Regions from separate parts of the Longispora sp. NPDC051575 genome, predicted to be linked through region 2. Evidence: predicted binding sites of a transcription regulator. Region 2 holds the regulator's gene; the other holds the start of a gene.
What was found. The regulator HrcA, encoded in region 2, represses chaperone genes, less so after heat shock. The targets are predictions, from matches to a motif close to GGTTNGCACNCTCNNNNNGAGNGTGCNAACC.
Positions count from the first base shown of each region.

Region 1: a site for HrcA is predicted at 6,303-6,333, ahead of groES (co-chaperone GroES). Genes of this name have one in related genera too.

Region 1 is NZ_JBFAZP010000011.1:58,515-65,985, forward strand. Features, by position in the region: gene guaB (IMP dehydrogenase) at 1-895, opposite strand, end outside; gene AB0M43_RS31165 (DUF5319 domain-containing protein) at 1,360-1,743, shown strand; gene AB0M43_RS31170 (hypothetical protein) at 2,079-2,660, opposite strand; partial or broken gene AB0M43_RS31175 (anti-sigma-D factor RsdA) at 3,426-3,539, opposite strand; gene shbA (RNA polymerase sigma factor ShbA) at 3,536-4,108, opposite strand; gene groL (chaperonin GroEL) at 4,223-5,851, opposite strand; gene groES (co-chaperone GroES) at 5,915-6,229, opposite strand; gene AB0M43_RS31195 (class I SAM-dependent methyltransferase) at 6,392-7,471, shown strand, end outside.
Region 2 is NZ_JBFAZP010000009.1:344,101-351,571, forward strand. Features, by position in the region: gene AB0M43_RS28545 (serine hydrolase domain-containing protein) at 1-748, opposite strand, end outside; gene AB0M43_RS28550 (histidine triad nucleotide-binding protein) at 797-1,132, opposite strand; gene AB0M43_RS28555 (16S rRNA (uracil(1498)-N(3))-methyltransferase) at 1,297-2,001, opposite strand; gene dnaJ (molecular chaperone DnaJ) at 2,310-3,428, opposite strand; gene hrcA (heat-inducible transcriptional repressor HrcA) at 3,441-4,472, opposite strand; gene AB0M43_RS28570 (DUF4870 domain-containing protein) at 4,604-5,038, shown strand; gene AB0M43_RS28575 (DUF4870 domain-containing protein) at 5,092-5,631, shown strand; gene AB0M43_RS28580 (hypothetical protein) at 5,621-6,460, opposite strand; gene AB0M43_RS28585 (enoyl-CoA hydratase-related protein) at 6,472-7,248, opposite strand; gene hemW (radical SAM family heme chaperone HemW) at 7,267-7,471, shown strand, end outside.

The DNA.
Region 1 (7,471 bases), on a different contig from region 2:
CGCCGGCCTCGGCGATGGCCAGGGCACCGGAGTAGGTGGCGATGTTGCCGCCGACGACGTCGACCGACGTCTCCTTCTTCAGCAGCTTGATCATGTCGAGGAGGTGCCGGCTGTGCCCGTGCGCCACGTCGACCATGATCACGTCGACGCCGGCGTCGACCAGGGCGCGCGCCCGCTTGTACCCGTCCTCGCCGACCCCGACGGCCGCCGCGACCCGCAGCCGGCCCGCGTCGTCCTTGGTGGCGTTCGGGAACTGCTCGCTCTTCGTGAAGTCCTTGACCGTGATCAGCCCGCGCAACTTGCCCGTGCCGTCGACCAACGGGAGCTTCTCGATCTTGTGCTGCCGCAGCAAGGCGAGCGCGTCGTCCTTGGAAACCCCGACCGGGGCCGTGACCAGGGGCATCTTCGTCATGATCTCGCGGACCGGGGTCGCGCCGTCCGTGACGAAGCGCATGTCCCGGTTGGTCACGATGCCGACCAGCGTGCCGTCGGCGTCGATCACCGGGACGCCCGAGATCCGGAACTTCGCGCACAGCGCGTCGACGTCGCGGAGGGTGTCGTTCGGCTGACAGGTCACCGGGTTCGTGATCATGCCGGACTCGGACCGCTTCACCAGGTCCACCTGGGTCGCCTGGTCCTCGACGGAGAGGTTGCGGTGCAGGACGCCGATGCCGCCGTTGCGCGCCATCGCGATGGCCATCCGGGCCTCGGTCACCGTGTCCATGGCACTGGAGACCAACGGGATCTCGAGAGTGATGTTCTTGGTGAGCCGGGTCGTGGTCCGCGTGGACCCCGGTTCGATGTCAGCTTCGGCGGGCAGGAGAAGCACGTCGTCGAAGGTCAGACCCAGTGGCAGGGTGTTCATGGCGGTGTCCGATTCCAGATGCTGCGGCATACACAATCCTACCCAGCGGGATACTCGCACCTCGGCGGCACCCTCTGTGATCTGGACCCCGGTCCCGGCAGGCGTGACCAGGGCCGGAACGGGCGGGCGCCGCACGGGGCCGGGCCGGGTCGGCGACGGGCGCGCCACCGCGCCCGGCACAGGTCGCCCGCCCCTCCTGGCTCGGGTCGCCTTACCGCTCACGGTACGGGCCGGCCAGCGGGCAGGCTCATGGGCCGCCGCCGGCCCGACACGGACCAGACCACTGGCGACCGGATCACCGCGCCGGTGCGGGTCGGGCGACGCATCGGCCCTGGCCTGCGAAGACGGCGCACGGCCCGGGAGTTCGGCGCGCACCACGGGTCGGGGCGGGCGGGACGCGTACCCGTCGGAGGTTCTTGATCGTCGGGGTCGGCCCGAGCGCGCCAGGAAGCAGGTGGAGCGCGCAGGGCCCTCGGAGCGATACGGTAGGAGGCGTGCACGACGAGCCGATCGACCCTTTCGCCGGTGATCCGGGCGACCCCTCCGCGGGGCTCGACCCCGAGGAGCCGACCGATCCGCTGTCCGAGGACGAGAAGCAGGACGTCCTCGACGACCTGGAGGATCTGGAGCTCTACCAGACCCTGCTGGAGCCGTCCGGCGTGAAGGGCCTCGTCGTGGACTGCGAGGACTGCCGCGAGCCGCACTACTTCAACTGGGAGCTGCTGCGCGCCAACCTGCGCCACCTCCTGGACGACGGCCGGCCCCGGGTGCACGAGCCCGCGTTCAACCCGGACCCGGAGCACTACGTGACCTGGGACTACGCGCGCGGCTACACCGACGGCGTCCAGGACACCCTCGCGGCCGAGGACACCCCCTAAACCCTCATTTGGGTACTGGGGACCCTGCCCCGAATCCCCCCGGGGCGCCTTGTTCCCGCAGGCCCAGCCCACGGTGCTGTCGACCCGACGCGAGTTCCGCCGCATGCCGCCGCCCAGGTCCGGCACGGCCCGGACACGCGCGCCCGGCACCGCCACCTTGCACGCGGGGTAGGCGCAACCACACAGGCCCTGCACGCCCTGAAACGCGGGGTAGGCGCAACCACACAGGCCCCGCACGCCCTGAGACGCGGGCACGGCACAGGCACGCGGCAGATCCTGCACGCCCTGGGCATGGGGCCGGCACGGCCCGGGCACGTGGGGCCGGCGGGCTGATCTCAGGCGTGCTTGGGCGGCTTCGGGGGCTTCTTCGGCGGCCAGTTGCCCTTGTGCCCGCCGCGGCTCCTGTCGTCCCAGTCCTTGTCGCCGTCGTCCTTCTTCTCGTTTTCGCCGCCCGGACCGCCACCCGGCCTGTCCCCCGAATCGCCGGTGCCGCCGGTCGGCCGGGACTGCGGCCGGGACTTGTCCCCAGGGTTGTCCACAGGCTTGGTGGGCTTCGGCGTCGGCGCGAACCGCGGATCGGCCCGCCCCGGCACGCCCTCCACTCCCCCGGCGACCCCCTTGAGATCCTCCGTACGCTGCCGCAGCCGGCGGCCCGCCTGGTCCGAGGTGACCTTGTCCAGCCAGCGCTCTGCCTCGGCAAGGTACTTCTGCGCGTCCTCCGGCCGGCCCGTCTCCAGCGCCTGGGTCGCCAGGTTCAGCGACTCCTCCGCGCGGGTCTCGGCGAGGGTGGAGGCGGCCCGGTCGGCGTACACCACCCGGGTGACCGGCCACAGCGGGCTGCCGGGGCGGGCGTTCCCGGCGGCGGCCACCCCGCCACCTCCGGCGGCCAGCACCACCACGGCGGCAGCGGCCAGCACGAGCCTCCGCCGCGACCGCGCGCCCCTGACTCCCGGAGCACCGCCGATCCCGCCAGGCCCGGCGGGCTCGCCCAGACCACCGGGCCGACCGGCGCGTCCGGACGTGCCGAGGTCTTCTGACGCTGCACGATCTCCGGACCCGCCCGGACCGCCGTGCGCGCCGTGCCCGCCGGCGCCACCAGGCCCGCCGGGCTTGCCAGAGCCAACGGGCCGGCCAGTGCCTCCGGACCTGCCGAGGTCCCCCGACCCACCCGGGCCACCGCGCACGCCATGCCCGCCGGGTTCATCGGATCCACGGGGTTCGACTCCGAGGTCCGCGCCGGCCGTGGGCGCGGCCTTCGCGGGCACACGCGCGGCGGGAACGAACACCACCGGCGGCACGGCATCCTGGCCGAGCTGGTCGGAGGCCGCGATGCCGAACGTCGCTCCCTCCTGGCCGGAATGGTTCAGCCGGGCCGCGCCGCCCTGCGCGAAATCATTCAGGCCAGTAGCGCCGCCCTGCCCAGAATCATTCAGGCCAGTAGCGCCGCCCTGGACGGAATCGTTCAGACCAGTCGCGCCGCCCTGGACGGAATCGTTCAGACCAGTCGCGCCGCCCTGCGCGGATTCACTCGGACGGGCCGCGCCAGCCTGCGCGGAATCGTTCGGGCGGATCGGAGTGTCAGGACCAGACAGGCTGTTCGGGACCGAGTCGAGTGGAGTCCCCGACCGGAGCCCGAGCAGGGTTCCCACGGGGAGCGACGGGTCCTCGTCGGCCGTCACGTCCGCCCGCCACGCCGCCAACGCGTCCACCAGCGGATCCCCGGCCGGCACGGGCCCGCCCCGGCCGAGGGCGTCGAGCAGCGCGTCCGTCCGCGCGAACTCCTCGAACGGGGTCACGCTGACACCTCCTCGTCCGCGAACGTCCGCAGCCGGGCCAGCGCCCGGTGCTGGGCGACCCGGATCGCCCCGGCGGTCATGCCGAGCACGGTGCCGGCCTCCTCGGCGGAGAGGCCGACGGCCACCCGGAGCAGGATGATCTCGCGCTGCACGGGGGTGAGGCGTTCCAGTAGGCCGGCGAGTTGGCGGGACAGGTCGGCGGCCACGGCCTGGGCTTCGGGGTCGGCGCCGGGGTCGGGGCGTTCGGGGACCTGTTCGACGGGCGCGACGGTGAGGGCCCGCTGGGCCGCGCGGTGCGCGTCGGTCACCTTGTGCCCGGCGATCCCGAACACGAACGCGGCGAAGGGGCGGCCCAGGTCCTGATATCGCGGCAGGGCGGCCAGCACAGCGAGGCACACCTCCTGGGCGACGTCGTCGGCGGTCAGGTAGCCACCACCGACCCGTCCGAGGCGCGCCCGGCAGTAGCGCAGGATCAGTGGCCTCAGCTTGCCCAGCAGGTCGGACAGCGCCTGCTGATCGCCTGCCGCCGCCCGGACCGCGAGCCCGGTGAGCTCATCCTCTTCGACCATCGTTGAAGACAGACCCTCCGTTACGGTGCCCGTGTATTCGCACCGTAACGGACGCGTGCAAAAAGAACGAGCACCCAGCTTTCGCCGGGTGCCCGTCCACTGTGCACGGTTTTGCTAGTGCGCGTGCCCGCGACCGCCGTGAGAGTGGCCGTGACCTGCGTCACTGTCGTTCTCGGGCTTCTCGACGATCAGCGTCTCGGTCGTCAGGAGCAGCGCCGCGATGCTGGCCGCGTTGGCGACCGCGCTGCGGGTGACCTTGACCGGGTCGACGATGCCGGCGGCGAGCAGGTCGACGTACTCACCCGTCGCGGCGTTGAGGCCCTGGCCCCACGGGAGCGCCCGGACCTTGCCGACGACGACGTACCCGTCGTGGCCGGCGTTCTGGGCGATCCAGCGCAGCGGCTCGTCGAGCGCCTTGCGGACGAGCCGCACGCCGACGCCCTCGTCACCGGTGAGGCCGAGGTCCTTGTCGAGCACCTCGGTCGCCTGGACGAGCGCCGCGCCGCCTCCGGGCACGATGCCCTCCTCGACAGCGGCCTTGGTCGCGGCGATCGCGTCCTCGATCCGGTGCTTCTTCTCCTTCATCTCGACCTCGGTCGCGGCGCCCACCTTGATGACCGCCACGCCGTCGCCGAGCTTCGCGAGCCGCTCCTGGAGCTTCTCGCGGTCCCAGTCGGAGTCCGAAGCCTCGATCTCAGACTTGATCTTGTTCGCCTGGATCTTGACCTGCTCGGCGTCGCCGCCGCCCTCCACGACCGTGGTGTTGTCCTTGGTCACCACGACCCGCCGGGCGGTGCCCAGCATGTCGAGGGTCACGTCGGACAGCTTGTGGCCGAGGTCGGCGGTGATGACCTGACCACCGGTCAGGACCGCGATGTCCTCGAGCATCGCCTTGCGCCGGTCGCCGAAGCCCGGGGCCTTGACGGCCACGGACTTGAACGTCTTGCGCACGGCGTTGACGACGAGGGTCGACAGCGCCTGGCCGTCCACGTCCTCGGCGATGATCAGCAGCTGCTTGTTCGCGCCGATGATCTTCTCGAGCAGCGGGAGGATCTCCTCGAGCGCGGAGACCTTCTGGCCCGTGATGAGGATGTAGGGGTCCTCCAGCACCGCCTCGCCGGCCTCGGCGTCGGTCACGAAGTGCGGGGACACGAAGCCCTTGTCGAACTGCAGGCCCTCGGTGACCTCGAGCTCCGTGGTCAGGGTCGAGCCCTCCTCGACGGTGATGACACCGTCGCGGCCGACCCGGTCCATGGCCTCGGCGAGGAGTTGGCCGATCGTGGCGTCCTGCGCGGAGACCGTCGCGACGTTGGCGATGGCTTCCTTGGTCGACACCTCGACGGCGCGGTCGAGCAGCACGCCCGAGACGGCCTCGACGGCCGCGTCGATGCCGCGCTTGATGCCGCTCGGGTTCGCGCCGGCGGCCACGTTGCGCAGGCCCTCGTGCACCATGGCCTGGGCGAGCACGGTCGCGGTGGTGGTCCCGTCACCGGCGACGTCGTTGGTCTTCGTCGCCACCTCCTTGGCCAGCTGCGCGCCGAGGTTCTCGTACGGGTTGGTGAGCTCGATCTCCTTGGCGATGGTGACACCGTCGTTGGTGATGAGCGGAGCGCCGAACTTCTTGTCCAGCACGACGTTGCGGCCCTTGGGGCCGAGCGTCACGCGGACGGCGTTGGCGAGCTGGTCGACGCCGGACTCGAGGTGCTTGCGGGCGTCGTCGGAGAAGCTGAGGATCTTCGACATGTGTGAATCCCTTTCGAAAAAAGTGACGGGCCACCCCGCAAGGGGTGACCCGTCACTTCACGACTACTTCTCGACGACCGCGAGAACGTCGCGGGCGGACAGGATCAGGTACTCCTCGCCGGCGTACTTGACCTCGGTGCCGCCGTACTTCGAGTAGATCACCACGTCACCGACCTGGACGTCCACCGGCACGCGAGCGCCGTTGTCGTCGAAGCGGCCGGGCCCGACGGCCAGGACGGTGCCCTCCTGGGGCTTCTCCTTGGCGGTGTCGGGGATCACGAGGCCAGATGCGGTCGTGGTCTCAGCCTCGTTCGCCTGGACCACGATGCGGTCCTCGAGAGGCTTGATCGCAACCTTGGTCGCGGTGCTCATGGACATACCCTCCTGGGGTACTTGGTGTGTATGCCAACTCCACCGACGGAACCGTCGTCGCGGGTCCGGGACCGCCGAGTGCTGGCACCCTCGGGTGGAGAGTGCTAACCGAAGGTTATGTCGTGGCTGGCACTCCGTCAACCAGAGTGCCAGCCGTAAGCTGTCGTGGTGAGTCTCACCGAGCTGCGGAGCCCCGCCGGAAATGCCCTCCTGGCCCTCGCCGCCGACCTGGTGGACGGGGACCAACTGCGCGCCGTCGAGGCGCTCCGGGCCACCGGGGCCGGCCCCGAACTCGCGGGTGAGGCGCTCACCCAGGCCACCCTGCGGGCCCGCGCGGTCGGCAAGTTCGGGCCGGACGCGGCGGAGATGTTCTTCACCCGGGCCGGGCTGGAGCAGGCCACCCGGTTGACCGTGGCCGACCGGCGCGCCGCCCGGCTCGCCCGCGCCGGAGTGCGCACGATCGCGGACCTGGGTTGCGGGATCGGCGCCGACGCGCGGGCGTTCGCGAGGGCCGGCATCACGGTGTACGCGGTGGAGGCCGACCCCGGCACCGCCGAGATCGCCGCCGCGAACACCGCCGGGCTGCCCGTGACCGTCGAGCACCGCGACGCCCAGTCGGTGGACCTGTCCGGGTTCGACGCGGTGTTCTGCGACCCGGCGCGCCGGGCGGGCAACCGGCGGGTGTTCGACCCCCGGTCGTACTCGCCGCCGTGGGACTTCATCGAGAGCCTCACGAAACGGGCCGCCGTGATCAAGCTCGGGCCCGGGATCGACCACGCGCTGCTGCCGGCCGGGGCCGAGGCCGAATGGGTCAGCGTCGGCGGGGAGGTGGTCGAGGCGGCGCTGTGGTGCGACCGGCTCGCCGAGGTGCCCCGCCGGGCCACGGTGCTGCCCGCCGACCATCGCCGGAGCACGGCCGACGGCGGCGGGGACGTGGCCCAGATCACCGGGGGCGGGGACCGGGAGGCCGACGTCGGGCCGACCCGGGGATTCGTCTACGACCCCGACGGGGCCGTCATCCGGGCGCACCTGGTCGCCGAGCTGGCCGACACCCTCGGGGCGAACATCGCCGACCCGACGATCGCGTACCTCTACGCCGACGAAGTGCGCGCGACCCCCTTCGCCAGGGCGTACCGGATAGAGCTGGTGTCGCCCTTCGGGTTGAAGCGGTTGCGGGCCACCCTGCGCGACCGGGGCGTCGGGCGGCTGACCATCAAGAAGCGCGGCTCGGCCCTGGAACCGGAGGCG
Region 2 (7,471 bases):
GGGTCGCCTCGGCCAGCACCGCGCCCGCCGGGTCGACGCTCGCCGGGTCGGTCAGGAACGCCGCCCACCGGGCGAGGTCCAGTGCCGTACCCCACAGCTGGGCGGCCGGCGCGATCCCGCCGCACTCCAGGCGGGGCTCGACGCGGGCGTGGTCGGAGTACGCGTCGACCTGGTAGCCGGTCACCGCCACGTCCGTCGGCTCGCTCGTGATGGAGGTCAGGCCCAGGGGCTTGAGGACGAGGTCGGTGAGAACCTCCTCCCACGTACCGCCGCGCAGGGCCGCCACGGCCTGGCCGACCAGGGCGAGGCCGAGGTTCGAGTAGTGGAAGCGGCGCGCGGACGGCAGCACCTGCTCGGCCCGGTGCAGCTCGGCGAGCAGGTCGGCGGCCCCGGGCACCCGCAGGCTGTCCCAGACGTCGCCGTCGGGTTCGCGCTGGATGCCGGAGGTGTGGCTGAGCAGCCGGCGGAACGTGTGGACGCCGTGCGCGTCCAGCGGCAGGTGCCGGCCCACCGGGTCGTCGAGGTCGATCAGGCCGGCGTCGCGGGCCTGCAACGCCAGGACGGCAGTGAACGTCTTGGTGACCGAGCCCATCCGGAACTGGCTCGCGTCGTCGAGCGGCCGGTCCGTCCCCGAACCGCCCACCGTGAACGCCCAGTCGGGACGGTCGGCGCGCACCACCGCCGCCTGCACCGCCGGAACCCGGCCCTCCGCCTGCGCACCGCGGACCCGCCGCTCCAGCTCCTTCATGTCGGCGACGCTATCAGCCGCCGGGCGCGGCCCGATAACGGTCAGATCTCAGCCGAGCCGGCCGAGCGCGCGCCCGCCGAGCACGTGCAGGTGGACGTGGAACACGGTCTGACCGGCTTCGGCGCCCACGTTGGTCACCAGCCGGACGGAGTCGCGCCCGTCGGTCTCGGCGACCTGCCCGGCGGCGGCGACCAGCTCACCCATGAGGGCCGGGTCGGCGGCGGCCAGCTCGACGGCGTTGTCGTAGTGCGTCTTCGGCACGACCACCACGTGCGTGGGGGCCTGCGGGGAGATGTCGCGGAAGGCCAGCACGCGGTCGGTGTCGAGCACCACGGTGGCGGGCAGCTCACCCTGGACGATCCGGCAGAACAGACAGTCAGTCACTTGGGCAGGATAGACCCGCCGGGAACGAATCCGGACTGCGCGGTGGGCTCAGCCGCAGGGTGCTGCCCTGGCGCCTGAACCCGCCGCTCGCCGGATTCGCCCTCAGCGGGCCACTGCGCCTTGGAGCGAGGTCAAGATCGTCCAAACCGTTGGCGTGTACCCGGCTACCAGCGGCCCAGGCGCGCCGACAGCACCGAGAGCGCGGCGACGCCGGCCGTGGAAGTGCGCAGCACGTTCGGGCCGAGCCGGACGGGGATCGCGCCCCGGTCGGCGAAGTCGAGGACCTCGTTGGAGTCGATGCCGCCCTCCGGACCCACCACCAGGGTGATGTCCCCGGCCGGCAGCGGCACCGTGGACAGCGCGACGTCGGCCTCCTCGTGCAGGACGAACGTCGGGGTCACCTGCGCGGTGCTCCGTAGCTCGGAGACCGTGGGGAACCAGGCCCGCCGGGACTGCTTGGCCGCCTCCCGGGCCACCGCCCGCCACTTCTCCAGGGACTTGGCCGCCCGCTCGCCCTTCCAGTGCGTGATCGACCGGGACGCCTGCCACGGCACGATCTCGTCGACGCCGACCTCGGTCATCGCCTGGACGGCCAGCTCGGCCCGCTCGCCCTTGGGCAGGCCCTGGACCACGACGAGCCGGGGGTCGGCGGGGGCGGTGCGGAACCGCTCCTCCAGTCGTACCCCCAGACTGCCCTTCGCGACGTCGACCACGACGCACTCGGCGGTGGCCCCCGCGCCGTCACCCAGCAGCAGCCGCTCGCCGACCCGGAGCCGCTGCACGTCGGCGGCGTGCCGCCCCTCGGGGCCGTCCAGGGTGAACCGGTCGCCGGACGGCAGCTCCGCGACCCAGAACAAGGCCAGACTCACGCGCACTCCTCGCACTCGGGCCGGCGGCCCGCCCCGGGCACCGGTGGGCCGTCCGGGGTGCCCCGCGACCATCCGCGAGGATAACCCGCCGCCCCGCCCCCGCACCGCGCCTACGGCGCACGCGACCGGTCGAGCCGGCTCGCCACGGAGCGGAGATCGACCGGGGCACCCGTGCTGGGTGCGGCGACGCGTCCCGGAGCCCCGGTGGCGACCCGACCGGCCCGGCAGTCGGCGACCCGAGCCCGGACATGATGCGGGCCCGGGCGACCCCCGAAAGGGCCACCCGGGCCCGGAAGCCGCGTCGGCGGTTACTTGAGCGCGTCCTTGACCCGGGAGAAGAACCCGCCGCCCTGCTTGGTCACCTCGACCAGCTCCTCGCCCCGGGACCGCGCGAACTCCCGCAGCAGCCGCTCGGAGTCGCCGTCGAGCTTCGTGGGCGTCTTGACGTCCAGGTGCACGTAGATGTCGCCCCGGCCGTTGCCGCGCAGGTGCGGGACGCCCTTGCCGCGCAGCCGCAGGTTGCTCCCCGGCTGGGTGCCGGGCCGGATGTCGATCAGCTCCTCGCTGTCCAGCGTCTTGATCGTCAGCTGGGTGCCGAGGGCCGCCGCCGTCATCGGCACGGACACGGTGCAGTGCAGGTCGTCGCCCTTGCGGGTGTACACCTCGTGCCGGCGCTCGTGGATCTCCACGTACAGGTCGCCGGCCGGGCCGCCGCCGGGGCCGACCTCGCCCTGGCCTGAGAGCCGGATCCGCATCCCGTCCTCGACGCCGCCGGGGATCTTCACGGTCAGGTTGCGCCGGGACCGGACCCGGCCGTCGCCGTTGCAGGTGGCGCACGGGTTGGGGATGACGCTGCCGAAGCCCTGGCACGCGGCGCACGGGCGGGCGGTGACGACCTGGCCCAGGAACGTGCGCTGCACGCTCTGCACCTCGCCGCGGCCCTGGCAGACGTCGCAGGTCACGGGGGTGGTGCCGGCCGCGCAGCCGCCGCCGTCGCACGTGGCGCACACGATGGCCGTGTCGACGGTGAGCGGGGCCTCCAGGCCGAACGCGGTCTCGTGCAGGTCCAGTTCGAGGCGCAGGACCGCGTCCGCTCCCGCGCGCACGCGCGAGCGCGGGCCACGGCCGGCCGAGTTGCCGAAGAAGGCGTCCATGATGTCCTGGAAGCCGACGAAGGGGCTGCCGCCGGGGGGCATGCCGCCGCCGTTGGGCGCCAGCGGGTCGCCGCCGAGGTCGACCATCTGGCGCTTCTGCGGGTCGGACAGGACCTCGTACGCCGCGCTGATGTCCTTGAACTGCTCCTGCGCCTCTGGGGCCGGGTTGACGTCCGGGTGGAACTGGCGGGCCAGTTTCCGGTACGCCTTCTTCAACTCGTCCTGGCTGGCGTCCCGGCTCACGCCCAGGATCGCGTAGTAGTCCTTGGCCACTGTCGTCCTAACTCAGTTTTGGGAGTTCTGGGCGAGTATCTCGCCGACATAACGGGCCACCGCGCGGACGGTGGCCATGGTCGAGGGGTAGTCCATCCGGGTGGGGCCGAGGACCCCGAGGCCGCCGACGGCTGTCGTGCCGGGGCCGTAACCGGTGGAGACCACCGAGGTGGAGCGCAGATCGACGAACTCGTTCTCGTCGCCGATCAGGACGCGCACCATGCTGGAGGAGTCGGTCTCGCCGATCAGTTTGAGCAGCACGACCTCCTCCTCGATGGCTTCGAGAATCGGCATCAGCGAGCCGGGGAAGTCCAGCGCGCTGCGGGTCAGGTTGACGGTGCCGGCGAGGGCCAGGCGCTCCTCGCCGCGTTCGACCAGGGTCTCCAGGAGAACGGTCGACAGACTGATCATCGCGGGGCGGAGGTCGAAACGCACCTCTTCCACCAGAGCCTGCACCAGGGTCGGCGTGTCGATCAGTTTCTTCCCGACGAGCTTCTCGTTGATCTGCCGGCGGAGCGCCATGATCGACTCTTCGTCGGTCGGGCCCGGCAGCTCGCACAGCCGCTGCTCGACCCGGCCGGTGTCCGTGATCATCACGAGCATGATCCGGGTGGTACTGACCGCGATGAGTTCCAGGTGCCGGACGGAACTGCGGGTCAGCGACGGGTACTGCACGACGGCGACCTGCCGGGTCAGCTGCGCGAGCAGCCGCACGGACCGGTGGACCACGTCGTCCAGGTCGACGGAGCCGTCGAGGAAGCGCTGGATGGCCCGCTTCTCCGCCGGGCTCATCGGCTTGATCCGGCTGAGCTTGTCGACGAACAGCCGGTATCCCTTGTCGGTGGGCACCCGGCCGGCGCTGGTGTGCGGCTGGCGGATGTACCCCTCCTCCTCGAGGACGGCCATGTCGTTGCGCACGGTGGCGGAGGACACCCGCAGGTTGTGCCGTTCCACCAGCGCCTTGCTGCCCACCGGCTCCTGGGTGGCGACGTAGTCCTCGACAATCGCGCGCAGAACGTCCAGTTTCCGCTCATCCATCGGCACGCCCATCACCTCCCTGGCACTCCCGTGGCGTGAGTGCCAGTCTACGACCGCTGACAAGTCATGTGCCGACTCTGCTGTCAGCTTGCTGTCAGCTGACAGACTTCCGTGATCAAGACCACTAGGTTGTCGGCATGACGCAACCCCCTCCCCCGCCTGGCTACGGGTATCCCCCACCCCCACCAGCCAACTCCGACGAGAAGACCTGGGCACTCGTCGCCACCTTCGGCGCCGCGGTCGGCGCTTTCGTCTCCTGCGGCGTGCTCGGTTTCGTCGGCCCGCTGGTGGCTTTCCTGGCGAAGGGCAAGGAGTCCCCGGCCGTCCGGGCGCACTCGCTCGCGGCCCTGAACTTCCAGGCCCCGCTGAGCGCGGTGGCGTTCCTGTTCGTGATCGTCTACCAGTGCGCGGGCAACATCATCCCGGGCGTCGGCTGGCTGATCGGGCTCCTCGCGGGCCTCATCTCCCTGGCCGTGTTCGTCGTCGCGATCCTGTTCGGCGTGCTCGCGGGCGTGAAGGCCAACGAGGGGCAGTTCTACAAGTACCCGTTCACCTTGGACCTGATCAAGTAAGTAGGCCGGGCGCAGGGCTCCCCTACCGGGGTGCCCTGGCCTACCCTGACGTCGTGACTGACAACGATCACGACTTCCCCGTCACCGGCCCGCCGTGGAACCCGCCCCGGCCGGCTCCCGGTGGCTACCGGGTGCCCCCGCCCCCGCCGCGGTTCCAGGCGCGGCCGGGCTCCGGCTACGGGCACGGCGGCCCGGGCGACCCCGCCGACCCGGCGTACGCGGGCCCGGCCCCGCACCGCCTGGAGATGTCGGACGCGGCGATGACCCACTACCTGGGGCTGGCCGGCATCCTCGGCCCCATCCTGATGTACGTGATCAAGGGCCCCACCTCGGGCTGGGTCAGAGCCAACGCCGCCGAGGCCCTGAACTTCCACATCTCGATGATCTTCTGGTCCCTGGGCTGGATCCTGGTGTCGTTCGTCGCGGCCTGCGGGCTCGGCGCGATCACGAACGGGGTCGGCTTCTTCGTGGTCTTCCTGCTCGCGTTCGTGCCGCTGGTCGTGTCGGTCACGTTCTCGGTGATCGCCGGGGCGGCGGCCAGCCGGGGCCGGTTCTACACGTACCCGTTGACCATTCGGATGATCAAGGGCTGACCTCGGCGGTGACGGTCTCCGTACCCGTCGCGTCCTTCTTCTTCTGCCAGGTGCCGTCGCCCGGGGTCCACTCCATGCCCGCGTAGCGCACGGCGCGGACCCCGTGCTCCTCGGCGTGCGCGACCAGCCAGTGCGCGTACTGCCAGCCGGCCTGGGCGTCGCGGGGCTTGAGGTCCATGGCCGTGGCCCGGGTCGCCCCCGCCTGCCCCCAGTCGAGCTTGAGCGCGGCGGCCAGCGCGGCGACGGCCGCGGAACCCTGCTGCTTCGGGTCGCCGGGCAGGGTGCACGCCACGGCCTGCCCCGCCGAGCCGCCGAGCGCCCGGGTGAGGATCTCGGACTTCTCGGCCCACTGCTCGTACAGCTCCGGGTGCGCGCTGATCTGCACGGCCTGGGCGGCGTCGGTGACCCGCATGTCCTGCCAGCCGGGGATCTTGACGAGCTTGTCGTAGAACTTCCCGGTCGCGTACCGCTGGTCGGCGATCTGTTCCGGGGTGCCCCAGCCCATGGAGGGCCGCTGCTGGAACAGGCCGATCGAGTCGCGGTCCCCGCCCGACAGGTTGCGGATCTTCGACTCCTGCCAGGCGGTCGCGAGCGCGACCACGACCGCCCGCTCGGGCAGCTTGCGCCGGATGCCGACGGCGGCGATGGTCGCGGCGTTGGACAGCTGGTCCGCGTCGAGGGTCACCGTGCCGCCGGCGGTCACCGTGCAGGACTTTCCGGACACCGGGAGCTTCAGGTTCTCACCGAGGAAACGGGCCACGAAGTAGCCGCCGGTACAGACCAGCACGACTCCAACGGCCAACACGGTGAGTAACGTCCGGGTCCGCATGGGACACCACCCTACGCGCTAGTACGGCGCTCCGGCACCCACGAGGGGACACGCTTCGCGGCGAACGCGGCCACACCTTCCCGACCCTCGGCGGACAGGAAATATCCGGCCGACAACTCGGCCAGTTCGCGGAGCTGCTCGCGGACCGGAGCCCTGAGCAGGCCCTTCGCGCCGGCCAGCGCGCCGGGTGCGCCGAGAACGAGCGCGTCGAGGTACCGGCGGACCGCCGGATCGAGGTCGGATTCCGGTACGGCGGCTGTCACGAGTCCGACATGCTCGGCCCGGTGGCCGTCGAAGACCTCGCCCGTCAGGTACAACTCGGAGGCAGCACGGGGCGTGAGTCGGGGCAGGACTGTTGCGGAGATCACCGCCGGAATCACCCCGAGTCGGACCTCGGTGAAGGCGAACGTGGCGGCCGTCGAACACACCGCGATGTCGGCGGCGGCGATCAGCCCGAGGCCGCCGGCGCGGGCCGGGCCGGCGATCCGGGCCACGACCGGCTTGGGCGCCTCGACGAGGTCGGCGAGCAGGTCGACCAGCGCGGCGGCCGGCACCTGGCCGGACTCGCGGGCGGCGGCGGTCTCCTTCAGGTCGGCCCCGGAGCAGAACACCGGGCCGGCGTGGTCGAGCAGGATCGCCCGGACCGCGTCGTCGGCCAGGGCCTGCCGGAGCGCGTCGGTGAACTGCCTGATCAGGGGCGTGGAGAGCGCGTTGCGGTTGCTCGGGCTGTCGAGAGTGAGAGTCGCCACGCCATCCGCGGCGGCGTACCTGACGAGTTCTTCGGCCATGACCGGCACACTAGTCGCATGCCAGGCGTACTCCCTTCCGGTGCTCCCGTCCCCACGGACGGTTCGCTGCCCCCCTCCGCCCTCGCCGCCGCAGGTTCATCCGGTTTCGGGGTGTATGCCCATGTCCCCTTCTGCGCGTCCCGCTGCGGCTACTGCGACTTCAACACCTACACGCCGAGCGAGGGCGTGACCCAGACCGGCTACGTCAACCAGGTGCTGGCCG